2 linked regions of the Fodinibius salicampi genome follow. The protein of the gene in region 2 interacts with the protein of the main gene of each other region in a pairwise test. Links are inferred from orthologs where the notes say so. Each region holds a gene or a part of one and is shown on either strand. Other genes may lie near its edges.

What was found.
Region 1: the proteins of secD (region 2) and pheT interact in binary tests that used the Escherichia coli proteins (3 or more experiments, as listed by UniProt). The link is inferred for Fodinibius salicampi from one-to-one orthologs.

The regions. Positions count from the first base shown.
Region 1 is NZ_BAABRS010000001.1:1,097,434-1,103,216, reverse strand. The notes cover bases 1,239-4,304. They hold pheT (phenylalanine--tRNA ligase subunit beta), read right to left. Parts: upstream 3,943-4,304; coding sequence 1,534-3,942; downstream 1,239-1,533. Other genes in these bases: pheS (phenylalanine--tRNA ligase subunit alpha), read right to left, coding at 4,055-4,304; ABEB05_RS04595 (coiled-coil domain-containing protein), read right to left, coding at 1,267-1,530; ABEB05_RS04600 (cell division protein ZapA), read right to left, coding at 1,239-1,270. Also shown: ABEB05_RS04610 (ABC transporter ATP-binding protein), read right to left, coding at 1-64; ABEB05_RS04605 (TIGR00282 family metallophosphoesterase), read right to left, coding at 68-889; more of ABEB05_RS04600, read right to left, coding at 977-1,238; more of pheS, read right to left, coding at 4,305-5,071; rplT (50S ribosomal protein L20), read right to left, coding at 5,246-5,593; rpmI (50S ribosomal protein L35), read right to left, coding at 5,642-5,783.
Region 2 is NZ_BAABRS010000004.1:115,251-123,113, forward strand. What follows is about bases 4,334-7,199. They hold secD (protein translocase subunit SecD), read left to right. Parts: upstream 4,334-4,789; coding sequence 4,790-6,610; downstream 6,611-7,199. Other genes in these bases: ABEB05_RS14065 (hypothetical protein), read left to right, coding at 4,334-4,698; secF (protein translocase subunit SecF), read left to right, coding at 6,655-7,199. Also shown: ABEB05_RS14050 (WG repeat-containing protein), read right to left, coding at 1-254; ABEB05_RS14055 (hypothetical protein), read right to left, coding at 321-977; excinuclease ABC subunit UvrA, read left to right, coding at 1,149-4,004; more of ABEB05_RS14065, read left to right, coding at 4,156-4,333; more of secF, read left to right, coding at 7,200-7,566; ABEB05_RS14080 (STAS domain-containing protein), read left to right, coding at 7,728-7,863. UniProt on the Escherichia coli protein: Part of the Sec protein translocase complex. Interacts with the SecYEG preprotein conducting channel. SecDF uses the proton motive force (PMF) to complete protein translocation after the ATP-dependent function of SecA.

The DNA of each region.
Region 1 (5,783 bases), on a different replicon or contig from region 2:
TAAGGGGATTCCCATCTCGACCATTATAGGTTTTGGTGATATCACGAGCTTCTAAAATGGGCATTTTTTATTCTTCTAAGCTATTTGATTGAAAGGAAGGATAAATGATCGGCTCAATATGCTTGCATTTACCCGTTTCAATATCAACTTTTCCCAAGACGGCACAGAGATGATTATTTCCGTTTGCCAGTCGATAGCGATGGGGAGTACCTAGTTTAAACCGTTTCATAGAAGTATTTTTATCCATTCCCAATACTGAATCAAAAGAACCGGTCATGCCTGCATCGCTGATATAGCCCGTGCCGTTAGGTAAAAGCCGGGCATCGTTGGTTGGAATATGCGTATGGGTTCCTACGAACATAGAAATCTCTCCATCCAGATGCCAGGCCAACGCCATTTTTTCTGCGGTGGCTTCAGCATGGAAATCTACAAATATTATATCTGTTTCCTCCTTCATTCGTTCAATAACCCAGTCGGCAGTTGAAAAAGGATCGTCGATGGCATTCATAAAGGTACGTCCCTGTAGATTAAGGACTCCAATTTTTTGGTCGCTATCAGATAGGTCATAAACACCAAATCCATAGCCAGGATTACCTTTTGGATAATTCATCGGACGTAGAATATTGGCATCTTCTTTCATGTAGTCAAAGACCTTCCATTTGGCGAAGGAGTGGTTGCCTCCTGTAATTACGTCAACGCCTAAGTCATAGAGTCGCTGAATGATTGAACGATTGATACCCTTGCCCTCATGGGAATTTTCCCCATTCGCAATAACGAAGTCCGCTTCATGTTTATCGATGAGGCTGGGTAAAATAGTTTCTAAAAGACTTAATCCGGGATCGCCAACGATATCTCCGACAAAAAGTATATTTAGTAATTTGCTGGGCATGGCTACTGAAATTAGGCCAAAGGAAAATCTGATGAATTAAAAAGCTAAAGGTAAGGAAATTAACGGCCTTCTCAGAATGGAATTTAATCAGGAAGTTATTTCATCAACAAACTCTTCAAGAGAGCCATTTACCTTTTCCATTACTTTTTCTTCCTGTTGATTAAGCTCTCTGTTTTGCTTGCGCTCCTCAAAAAGTTCTTCGGCAATCGCTAAAGCAGCAAGCGACATAACCGTAGTATCGGGCTGCTTATTTAATTCTTTTTTGTATTGCCGGAATTTATCATCTACATAATGGGCAATACGTTTCATCGTTTCCTCTTCAGAATCCTTTACTTTTAAAGGAAACTGCTTGCCTAAAATAGTTACTTTGACAGATTTCATTGGCTATCCTCCAGATGATTGTCAATTTTAGAAATCAAGCCCAATACCTGATGACGTATGGCCAGCCGCTCTGATTCAGAAACCTCTGAAAAAATATCAGCTTGTCCCTGCTCAATTTTTCGGAGTTTCGACTTGAGTTTACTATTCTCTTTTTCGAGCTCATCAATTTCCTCTCTGAGAGAAGTCACCTCTTTTCGGATCTCATTGATGAGTCGATTAAACTCTTTTTTGTATGGACTGTCGTCTGTTAGCACGGTCAATTATTATGATCGAAGTTTAGCGGAATACTCCTTTTCGAGCCTTTCAACTACTTTGTTAATTATAGGCTCTACTTCATTGATAGTCAATGTTTTGTTTTTATCCAAGAATGAAAGTCTGAAGGCCAAACTTTTTTTATTTTCACCAAGCGAAGGACCTTCAAAAACGTCAAATATTTGGAGATCATGAAGATTACCCCCCGCCGTTTCTTTAATTGCTTTTACCAGTTTTCCAGCCTTGATTCCCCGATCGACAATGACTGCAAAGTCGAACTCAAAGGAGGGAAACTTGGATACCGGTTCATAAGTTTTTCCCTCTGTTCGCTGCTTAATATCGAATATCTTGGACAGGGAAAATTCGGCAGCTACAGCAGGTAGTTTTATCTCATAATTTTTTCTCATCTTTTGAGAGATATTTTTTAATTCACCTATTTTTTCTCCATCTGCTTTATAAGTGAGTACATTATTGTCATCCACAAATGTTTCCACCTCAGATAAAACTTCAACCTCCTGCAAGAAGCTGTTTACGGAAGCTTTTAAGTCAAAGGCATCATAGTGTTTCGGTTCAGTTTTCCAATGCTCAATGGTTTTAAAACCTGCCAGGCCAAATAAAATATGGGTTTCTTCTTTGATACCATGGTGATAGGTACCATTGTCCGATTTCTCAAAAACATTTCCAATTTCAAAAAAGCGAAGCTGCTGGGCTTTACGATTAAAATTGTAAGCTACAGATTTAAGAAAACCGTACAGCAGGGAAGGGCGAAGCGTGGTCATCTCTTTTGAAATGGGGTTGAGCGTATGAATCATGCCTTTCAATTCGCCCAGCCATTCTGCATCTGCTTCGGGCATTAGTGAGTTTGAATAGATTTCCCGGAATCGAAGCCCCTTTGCTGTTTCTTTTGCTTTGGTACGTAGCTTCTCCCAATCGGTAAGAGGTTCGGGAGAAGTGAATTTACCATGTTTAGGAGGTGGAATCCGATTATAATCGTATAATCGACCTATTTCCTCTATAAGATCAACTTCACGTTCGAGATCCGGACGGAAAGTGGGAATTTTGTATGTAATGGATTCCTCATCCCGATTAATAAGATCCAGTTCCAGTCCGTCCAGTATTTCTACAATCTGATCGACGGTAAAATTGGTTCCCAGAAGACGATTAACATATGATTTTCTAAGTTCCAGTAGTTGCGGTTCCGTCTTTACCGGATGCACATCCGTACAACCACCGCTTATTTTACCGTTACATATGTCCGCAATTAGCTGTGCCGCCCGTTCAGCGGCAATACGTTGCAGTTGGGGATCAATGCCCCGTTCGAAACGGTAGGAGGCATCAGTTTGCAGTACCTGCTCTTTGGCTGTTTTACGTATGCTAGCGGGATCAAAATAGGCACTTTCAATCAGTACGTTTTTAGTTTGGTCACCTACTTCCGAATCAACGCCTCCCATTACGCCTGCAATGGCTATCGGTTCCTGCTCATCACAAATAAAGAGCGTTCCGGCTGAACAAGTGCGTTCTTCATGATCGAGTGTTTCAAATGTAATTTCTTCATCAAAATCTTTGATGATTATGCTATTGCCTTTAATGGTATCTGCATCAAAAGCGTGCAGAGGTTGCCCCAGTTCGAACATTACATAATTAGTAATATCCACAATGTTGTTAACGGGACGTATGCCCAGGACCTTTAACCGATTCTGAAGCCAGGTAGGAGATTCCTCTATGGTCACATCTTTAACCAGCTTGCCCACGTACCGGGGACACTTTTGGGGGGCTTCTATATTTATATCAATTTCCTGCAGAGGCTCGGCAGCTTCAAAATCCGTTTCAAAAGGTTTGGAAAGATCCAGGGAGAGGGCGGCTGCAAGGTCTCGCGCTACCCCCAGATGACAGGTTGCATCCGGACGGTTGGGGGTGATTTCAATGTCAATAACCGTATCCTGATAGATATCAATAGCCTTATGAAGGGGGGTGCCGGGTTTGAGGCGCTCATCCAACACCATGATGCCACTGTGATCTTCTCCGAGCCCCAGTTCATCCTCAGCACAGATCATGCCGGTAGATTTTTCGCCCCGCAGTTTGGCCTTACGGATGGTAAAAGGCTCACCGTTTTCCGTTTCGACAGGAAGCGTCGTACCGACCGTTGCAACGGGGACTTTTTGTCCGGCGGCTACATTATTGGCCCCGCAAATTATTTGTACTTCTTCATCTCCCAGGTTCACTGAGCATATTCGCAGGCGGTCGGCATTGGGATGTTCCTTAACGTCTAACACTTCACCGACTACTACCCCTTCCAGCTTACTTCCATAAGAGGAAACCTCTTCAACTTCCAGGCCGATAAGAGTGAGCTTTTCGGCGGTTTCTTCAGGAGTAAGTTCTAAATTAATAAATTCAGAAAGCCAGTTGTAAGAAATTTTCATTTATTTGATCATTGTTTATTGATTTTAAATCAATCTAACGAATGGTACCGTTCAGGTAAGCGGTTCTACGCTTGGATTGATCTAAATCATCTGCGTTCAGTTCAGAATTTGGTTAGTGAAACTGTTCTAAGAATCGAATGTCGTTTTCATAAAAGATTCGGATATCATCTATCTCGTGGCGGAGCAGGGCAATGCGTTCAACGCCCATTCCCCAGGCATATCCGGTATATTTTTCAGGATCGATATCCACTGCTTTCAATACATTTGGATCCACCATTCCGGATCCTAAAATTTCCAGCCAGCGTCCGTCGTTCGATGAATTCGGGGTTTCCCACCAGATATCCATTTCAAGACTGGGTTCTGTAAAGGGAAAAAAACCCGGTCGAAGTCGATATTTTACATCACTGCCAAACATTAGCTTAGCAAAGCTTATAAGGGTTTCTTTGAGCTCAGCAACACTAACATCCGTATCAATATAGAGGGCCTCAACCTGGTGAAAAAGGAAATAGGACTTGGGTGATACTGCCTCATTTCGGTAAACACGCCCGGGCATGATGGTTCGTATCGGTGGTTCTTTTTCTTGCATCAGTCGTATTTGAACAGGGGAGGTGTGTGTGCGAAGTACGAGGTCATCTACATTGGGATTCTCGTCTTTCCGGATAAAAAAGGTATCCTGTTCGTCACGGGCCGGGTGATTGGGAGGAAAATTGAGCGCTGTAAAATTATGAAAATCATCCTCTACTTCCGGACCATCTGCAATAGAAAAACCGAGGCGATAGAAAATATTTTTCATTTCCTCCATCGTTTGGGTTAGCGGATGGTAGGAGCCCGAGGAGAGAGGCGGAGCCGGAAGTGAAAGATCATCCGTCGCTTTTATATCAGACGTTTGCTTACGGGCCAGTCGTTTTTTATGCTCGTTAAATGTTTGTTGAGCCAGATTTTTAACTTCATTCATGGCTCTTCCCACTTTGGCTTTTTTTTCATTGGGCACTTCACTCATCCGGGAAAACATATTCTGGACTTTTCCATTGCGGGATAGAAATTCCAGCCGAAACTCCTCTAGTTCGTCTTCAGTGGAGATATTATAATTAATGACTTCTTCTTTCAGTTCTTGGATATCGTCGAGCATGAAATTTCAGTAATCGATATAATTATATGCTTTTATGTGTATATGCAAACCAGACAAATTAGGATAAGATATCAGGGTGTGCAGGGAAGGTCTAACTTATCTAATCCTTAAAAATAAAAAAAGCCGATCCATCCAGAAATATTGGCGGATCGGCTTTTATATAGAATAATACTATTAATTAGATGCTTCTTCTACAATAGCAGTGAAAGCATCCGGATCATTTACGGCAAGATCTGCTAATACCTTACGATTGATCTGAATATCTTTCTTGTTAAGGGCCCCCATCAGCCTTGAATAGGTTGAACCGTTTTGTCGGGCAGCAGCATTAATGCGTGTAATCCAGAGCTTCCGGAATTCTCGTTTACGAACTTTACGGTCGCGATACTGATATAGCATCCCTTTTTCTACCGCGTTTTTCGCAAAACGATAAACATTTTTTCGCTTGCCCCAGTAACCTTTCGCCTGTTTTAAAATCTTGCGGCGACGGCGACGGGAAGCCACCTTATTTCTTGAACGTGGCATTTTGTCTAATGTTTAAGTGTTAATGTTTAATTTAAATGTATAGAAACGTTATTTGTAAGGAAGCATTTGTTCGACATCCTTCTTTTGAGTCTTGTCGACCAAAGTAGTCTTACCGAGTTTACGCTTTCTTTTACTTCGTTTCTTAGTGAGGATATGGCTTTTTCCAGCCTTTTTACGCTTAATTTTACCA
Region 2 (7,863 bases):
GAGCCGGACATAGGAACAGCGGCTAATCCCTCAGAAAATGAATACGGCCAAATAGTACTCTCCGACAACTGGAACTGCGGCATAATTTGCTGGATTAACTGGTCATCCATAAATCCAACTTGCTGGTTTTCTACATAAGGATATAGCGGGCTGCCAGATTTATCATCCGAAAAAGGGAGTTCAATGATTTTGCAGGAGGTCCAGAGTACGATGACTATAGAAAGAGCAGCGAACTTATAGAAAAAAGATCTCATGAAACGTATTCATTAAACAGTGTTATGGATTCATAGTTGTATACTCGGTTTTCAGAAATTGTTCCATTATGACGGCAGATACGATTCGGAGGGTATATTTTTGCTATTACCAGCCAGGCTTTTATAAATGACAGCGGTAGCCATGGTTGTTAGGGGGTAGGTGAAGATTATTCCAATGCCAAAGAAAAGAACACCTATAATATTAAGACTTACCACTGTTGTACCGAACAGGAAAAGTTCAAGTGTCAGGTTTTGAGTTATGTAATAACTTTTTTGCAAGGCGGCAATAGCCGTATCGTTGTTTATCAAAATGAAGTAGGGATAAAAAAGAAAACGAATAGCGATAAAAATAGCGGGCAAGACCAATAGAAAAATTCCGATCGTAATTCCTATCATGTAGATAAAACTGGCTACGAAATAACTCAAAAAGGGGCGGAAATTATTGAATAAATCGCTTACCTCTACGTACTTGTCATCGATCAGCCAGAGCATAATTTTAATAAACCCCAGACTCAAATAGAGTTGAAGCACGGTTAAAACTCCTGAGAGGATCTGACTTTCGGTAGTGGGATTCGCAGGCGCATATGTCAAAAAGTAAACCTGAGGAATAATAGCAAGCACGTAATAGGTCGTCATAATGCCAATAACAAAGGAAAGATACTTTTTGTACTTACCGAAACTATATTTAAAGAGCTGAACCAGATCAATAGATTGGTTTGGCATAATTAATAAGGTGAATTAAAACAGATGAATTTTGGTTATAATACGATGTCCCAATAAAACAAGTTTTACAGGAATTAAAAGCTTCAAAAAATACGATTTATCTGTATCTTTAACAGTTTAATTGAATTGGGCTTTGTATTGTCCTTTTGAACCTAAAAGTTTGTATCACCCTTGCGAGAAAATATTGTAATTCGCGGCGCACGAGAGCACAACCTGAAAAATATAGATGTCAATATTCCCCGTGAGGAACTGGTAGTTGTCACAGGTATATCCGGATCGGGAAAATCTTCCCTGGCCTTTGACACCATCTATGCTGAAGGACAGCGGCGGTTCCTGGAATCGCTTTCGGCATATGCCCGGCAATTTTTAGGAATGATGGAGCGGCCTGAAGTAGATTTTATCGATGGGTTGTCACCTGTTATCTCTATTGATCAGAAGACCACAAATCGTAATCCCCGCTCTACGGTTGGTACAGTAACTGAAATATATGACTTCCTGCGCCTCCTTTATGCTCGTATTGGGGTTCCTTATTCTTGGAAGACAGGCAATAAGATGGCGAAACAGACTGCAGGTGAAGTTGTTTCGGCCATTATGGAGCTGCCCGAAGGGACCAAGGCCTACTGTCTGGCACCGGTCGTACGGGGACGTAAAGGACATTACCGGGAGCTGTTTGAACAGACGATGAAGCAGGGTTTTGTACAGGTGCGTGTAGACGGTGAGTTTATGGACCTGGAAGAAGATATGAAAGTAGATCGCTATAAGAGGCACGATATAGAAGTGGTGGTAGACCGCTTTGTTATTAATGAAAAGAGCGAGAAACGTATTGCAGAGAGTGTCCGTCTGGCACTGGAAATGGCCGAGGGCAATGTAGTGCTTGCTGTTCCCAAAGAGGAAGATGGTGAGGTTGTCTTTGAGGATCATCTGTTTTCCAAAAATTTATTTGATCCGGAAAGCGGACTGGCATATGAAGATCCTGCCCCCAATATTTTTTCTTTTAATTCACCCTATGGGGCTTGCCAATATTGTGATGGATTAGGTTATACTTACGATGTAAATCGTGACTTGGTTATTCCTAACAAAGAGCAAACGATTGAAGAAGGGGCCATCCGATTTTTGGGGCAGCCGCGAGATATTTTTGCTTTTAAACAGTTAAAAGCGGTACTGAACAGCCTGAACCTGGATTTTGAAACCCCCATCAATGAGTTCTCCGAGGAGGCTATGGAATTGCTTTTTGAAGGAGGCGGAGATAAGAAATTCGATGTAAGCTATGACTTCCGCCAGGATAATGTGACCTATAAGCATTCCTTTAAAGGGCTTCGGAATATGATTAGTGAACAGTACGAGGAAAGCGGATCCAGAAAAAAAAGAGATAAGGCTAAGGCCTTTATGAGTAAAATTGATTGTCCCGAATGTGACGGGGGACGTTTAAACCGGGAGGCCCTTTCTTATGAAATTGATGGCTATACCATCGATAATTTGGTGCAGATGGATATTAAGCAGCTGCGTAAGACCATAAATAATCTTGAGCTGGATGAACGCCAGCAAAAAATCGGAAGCCAGGTTCTTAAAGAGGTCCGTGATCGAGTAGACTTCCTGCTAAATGTCGGACTCGATTACCTGACGCTCGATCGGGAAGCACAGACCCTCTCCGGTGGAGAAGCACAGCGTATCCGGCTGGCAACACAAATTGGAACCCAGTTGGTGGGGGTGCTTTATATTTTGGATGAACCGAGTATCGGACTGCATCAGCGGGATAATATTAAGCTTATCCGATCGCTGGAAACACTTCGCGATTTGGGTAACAGCGTTATTGTGGTTGAACATGACCGCGAAACTATCGAACAGGCCGACTACGTACTCGATTTGGGGCCCGGCGCGGGAGAATATGGCGGGGAGATTGTAACCCAGGGGAAACCTGAGGAGCTCGATCCGGAGTCTATGACGGCAAAGTTCTTAAATGATGAAGAAACCGTTCCCTACCCTGATACCCGCCGTGAAGGCAGTGAAAAGACGGTTCGTCTTGAGGGAGCAAGGGGACATAATCTCAAGGAAGTAGATGTGGATATTCCTCTGGGTAAGTTTATCTGTGTGACGGGAGTAAGCGGGAGTGGCAAGAGTTCATTAATCAATCAGACACTCGAGCCTATTCTTTCTACCGAGTTTTATAATTCGAAATCTGTACCTCTGCCTTATGATGAGGTGTACGGAATCGACAACCTGGATAAGATTATCTCCGTGGATCAAAGTCCGATTGGCCGTACGCCCCGCTCAAATCCGGGTACATATACCAAAGTCTTTGATCATATCCGTAAACTGTTTGCCGAACTTCCCGAATCCAAAATCCGTGGCTACGATCAGGGACGATTTTCTTTTAATGTAAAAGGAGGGCGCTGCGAAAGCTGTAATGGCGATGGCGTCCGAAAGATTGAGATGAACTTTCTTCCGGATGTTTATGTAGACTGTGAAACCTGCAACGGGAAGCGTTATAATCGGGAAACATTGGAAATCTATTATAAAGGTAAAAACATTTCCGATGTATTAAATATGTCTATTCAGGAAGCCCATGAGTTTTTTGACTCAGTGCCTGCAATCAACCGGATATTAGGAACGCTGGTGGATGTAGGGCTCGGATACCTCCGACTGGGACAACCGAGTACCACATTGTCCGGTGGCGAAGCACAGCGTATAAAACTGGCCCGCGAGCTGGCAAAGGTAGGTACCGGCGATACGCTTTATATTATGGATGAACCTACCACCGGCCTTCATTTCCAGGATGTTCGTATGCTGGTGGATGTGATCCAGCAGCTGGTGGATAAGGGAAATACCGTGATTGTTATTGAACATAACATGGATTTAGTCAAAGCTGCCGACTGGATTATTGATTTAGGTCCGGAAGGAGGCGATGAAGGAGGCAGGATTATTGCCGAAGGTACTCCTGAAGAGGTAGCAAATACCGAAGATAGTGCTACAGGTACTTATCTTAAGGAAGAATTTGAGCGCGAAGATAAGCAGACTATAACTGCTTGAGACATTAAGTAAATATGAGTAGTACATACTTTTTTAGGTAGACTTGATACTCATAATCTGGTTGCGCAGCAAGGGAATAGCATTCAGAATAATTGAGAGAAAGTAAAAACCATTTGTCCCGTTGCTCCTTTCTGACTATTTTCAGCCACTGATGAAACGACTTCGTTCATATATAACCCGATTGCTGGTAGCCCTGCTTGTTTGTTCAGGGTTAAGCCTTTATTGGATACAGCCCGTGCAAGCCAGCCATAATTCGTATGCCTTTGCTCAATGGTTGAGCATGATGGCAGAATCATCCCAGACTACGGATTTTCAGCAAGAACTGGAAGATCTGAAACGATCGGGAGGAGACTTTGAAGACTTTGTGGAAAAAGCTTCGGAGCTTGTTTCAAATAATGATGATTTTGATTTTCCATTCGCCAATGAAGACACCTCGCGTGAGATACACCAGCTTTTATTAATTGAATGGAAGCAATTTCAGACCGGTAATGCAATGGCCAATATGCCGGTCCCACATACTGTTAAATCCCTTATGTTGCTTCATATTGATAAGGGAGCTTTTGGATCATTTGGAAATATACAATGTGAAACGCCGCAGTTTGGGCTAAAACCAATTTCTAAGGCCAACAATACAAGAGTTATCAATGTATCTATTGAGCCCATGAGCGGTGGGATAGCCATAGGTGCTCCTTAATTCTTTTTCTCCCCTCCTTTTTACTATACAGAAATAATTACTGTTTTATTTATTAAGAAACGCAATTCTAACCATTTTAAAGTGATTTATTATGCAGGGTAATGGAACTAAAATTGGATTTATAGTAGCCTTTCTGGCGATGTCGGTTTATTATTTGTGGCCGACAATAGCTAATACACTCGAGCAGAATTATATAGAAGATCTGCCTGAAGCGGAACGCACCGAATATGTAGAGGAAAATGCGCAGCGCCTTCAGAATTTGCGCGAAGAATCCCTTTCGCTTGGTCTCGATTTACAGGGGGGGATGCACGTGACGCTGGAGGTAGGTACTCCACAACTTATTTTGGAGTTGGCTGGCGATTATGCAGATGAAACGCTGGAAGAAGTTATTAACATAGCCGATCAGCGAGCACTGGAGAATAACACTGATTTTATCGAAGAAATGGTAACAGTGTTTGAAGAGAAATACCCGGATGCGCGCCTTAGCCGCTATTATCGGTCGGATGCTCAGGATATAACACGTAGATCCAGTAATGAAGAAATTGAAGAATACCTGAAAAATCAGCGCGATTCAGCGGTGGACCGGGCGATGGAAATCATCCGAACACGGGTAGATCGGTATGGAGTTACAGAGCCTGCCATTTTTGTACAGGGTAATAATCGGGTAGTCGTTGAGTTGCCTGGAGTAGCGAATAAAGAGCGAATTCGGGATCTCTTGAAAGGAACCGCCCGATTAGAATTTCGTTTGACTGCTACGCCTGATCAGATCAGTAACGCACGTGAGCGGGTTGTAAACTATTATAGCGAACTTGCATCGGATACGACCGATACTACACTCCAGCAGAATAATGGCCAGAATCCTCTGACTCAAGTATTGGCTACGCAAACGCGTAATGCCTACTCTTTTGGATATGCAGCGGGACGTGATACCGCCCGGGTCAATGAACTTTTACAACGATCTGAAGTACAGGATCTGATGCCGCGTAATGTTCAGCTGATGTGGGGAGCAAGTCCTTTTTCAGAGACTCCACAAGGGCAAGAGCTTTTTGAATTGATTGGTGTTCGTCCCGAAGCTGAGATGACCGGTGAGGTTATTGAAGAAGCCAGCGTTAATTTTGATGAGGCAACTAATCAGCCGCGTGTGTCGATGAATATGGACTCCGAAGGCGCACGTCAATGGTCGCGTATAACCGGGGCCAATATCGGCAAACCCATTGCTATTGTACTGGATGGTTATGTTTATTCCTATCCCAATGTAGAGTCAAAAATTGCGAGCGGCCGCTCTTCTATATCAGGACTGGAAAATGTACAGGAAGCGGAAGACCTTGTAAATATCCTCCTTTCTGGTGCTTTGCCTGCTTCCCTTGAAATTATTGAGGAGCGTACCGTCGGTGCGACATTGGGGGAAGCTTCTATTCAGGCTGGATTTTATTCAACGCTGATCGGGCTGATTATTGTGGCGATTTTTATGATTATCTATTACCATGCCGGGGGTGCAATAGCTGACTTGGCACTTCTTCTCAATATTATTTTCATATTGGGGATACTAGCGGCTTTTAATGCCACCCTTACATTACCCGGTATTGCAGGGATTGTATTGACGATTGGTATGGCTGTAGATGCAAACGTGCTGATATTTGATCGTATCCGGGAAGAACAACGGACCGGTAAAACACTCAGGGCAGCTATTGATGGAGGCTATTCTAATGCCATGAGCGCGATTGTAGATGCAAATGTAACAACCTTCTTTGTTGGAATCATTTTGTACAGCTTTGGAGTAGGGCCGATTAAAGGTTTTGCCGTAACATTGATGGCCGGTATTGTAGCCTCATTATTCAGTGCTATTGTTATAACCCGGGTAGTGGTGGATTACCTGACGCAAGAGAAGTCCGCCGAAATTAGCTTTGGTTAACAGATAGATAAGATATTAAAACATAAAATAAAGGATTTAATACCATGAGATGGTTCGAAACACCCGACTTTAACTTTCTAAAAGCCCATAAAATTGGCTATGTCGTTTCAGGCATACTTTTAGCTGCTGCACTCATTGGCATCTTAACCAAAGGATTGCAGTATGGTATCGATTTTAAAGGGGGAAAAACATTTGTGCTCCAATTTGAGGATCCTGTAGAAGTGCAGGATATTCGGAGTGAATTGGCGGAACCCCTGGGAGGAGCTCCCGAGGTTAAATTTTATGGATCTCCCGAGGAAGTTCTGATACGTACTGATAATCCGGATGATATTACAACCGTACAGAATGCCATAACAGGAGCGATGGGACAGCTTTATCCCGATAATCCGAATCAAGTAATAAAAACAGATATTGTAGGCCCCCGTTTTGCTGAAGACCTTAAAAGGGGGGCTGTTAATGCAATTATTTTTGCATTGATTGTCATCTTCATTTATATCCTTATCCGTTTTAAAGACTGGACCTATTCGGCAGGAGCTGTTGCCGCCTTGTTTCACGATGTTCTCATTGTGCTGGGGGTCTTTACATTATTATCGGATATAGTTCCCTTTAGTCTGCAGATAGATCAAGCTATTATAGCTGCCTTTCTAACAATTGTGGGCTATTCGCTAAACGATACAGTGGTGGTCTTTGATCGTATCAGGGAGAATAGCTTACTCTATAAGACGATGGATTATGATGAGATGATCAACAAGAGTCTTAATGATACGCTTAGCCGTACCGTAATAACTTCCGTTACGACCTTTTTTGTGGTTGCCGTACTCTTTTTATTTGGCGGAGAAGTCTTAAGAGGATTCTCTTTTGCCCTTATGCTTGGCGTTGTAATTGGTACCTATAGTTCCCTGTTTATAGCCAGTTCCATGGTTATTGAACTGAATAAAAGACAACAAAAATCCTAAAATGGTTAGGAAAAAAAATCTGGTTTCAATAGGTTATGGATATTTGAAGGGTGTAACAAAATTAGCATCCCAAGCGTAATATTTATTTATTAATTAGGGTAAATAAATCTAACTTGTTGTCTAAAGATTAATTTTAAATATATAGTTACAGGAGATCAGATATGAATTTCAATGTATCGGAGCGGTATAATTGTGTTGTAATCGAATTTAAGGGAAACGTGATGGGCGGACCTGACGCCGTTAAGCTGAATGAAAAGCTCCACGAACTTATCGAGGATGATAAAACGAATGTGGTAG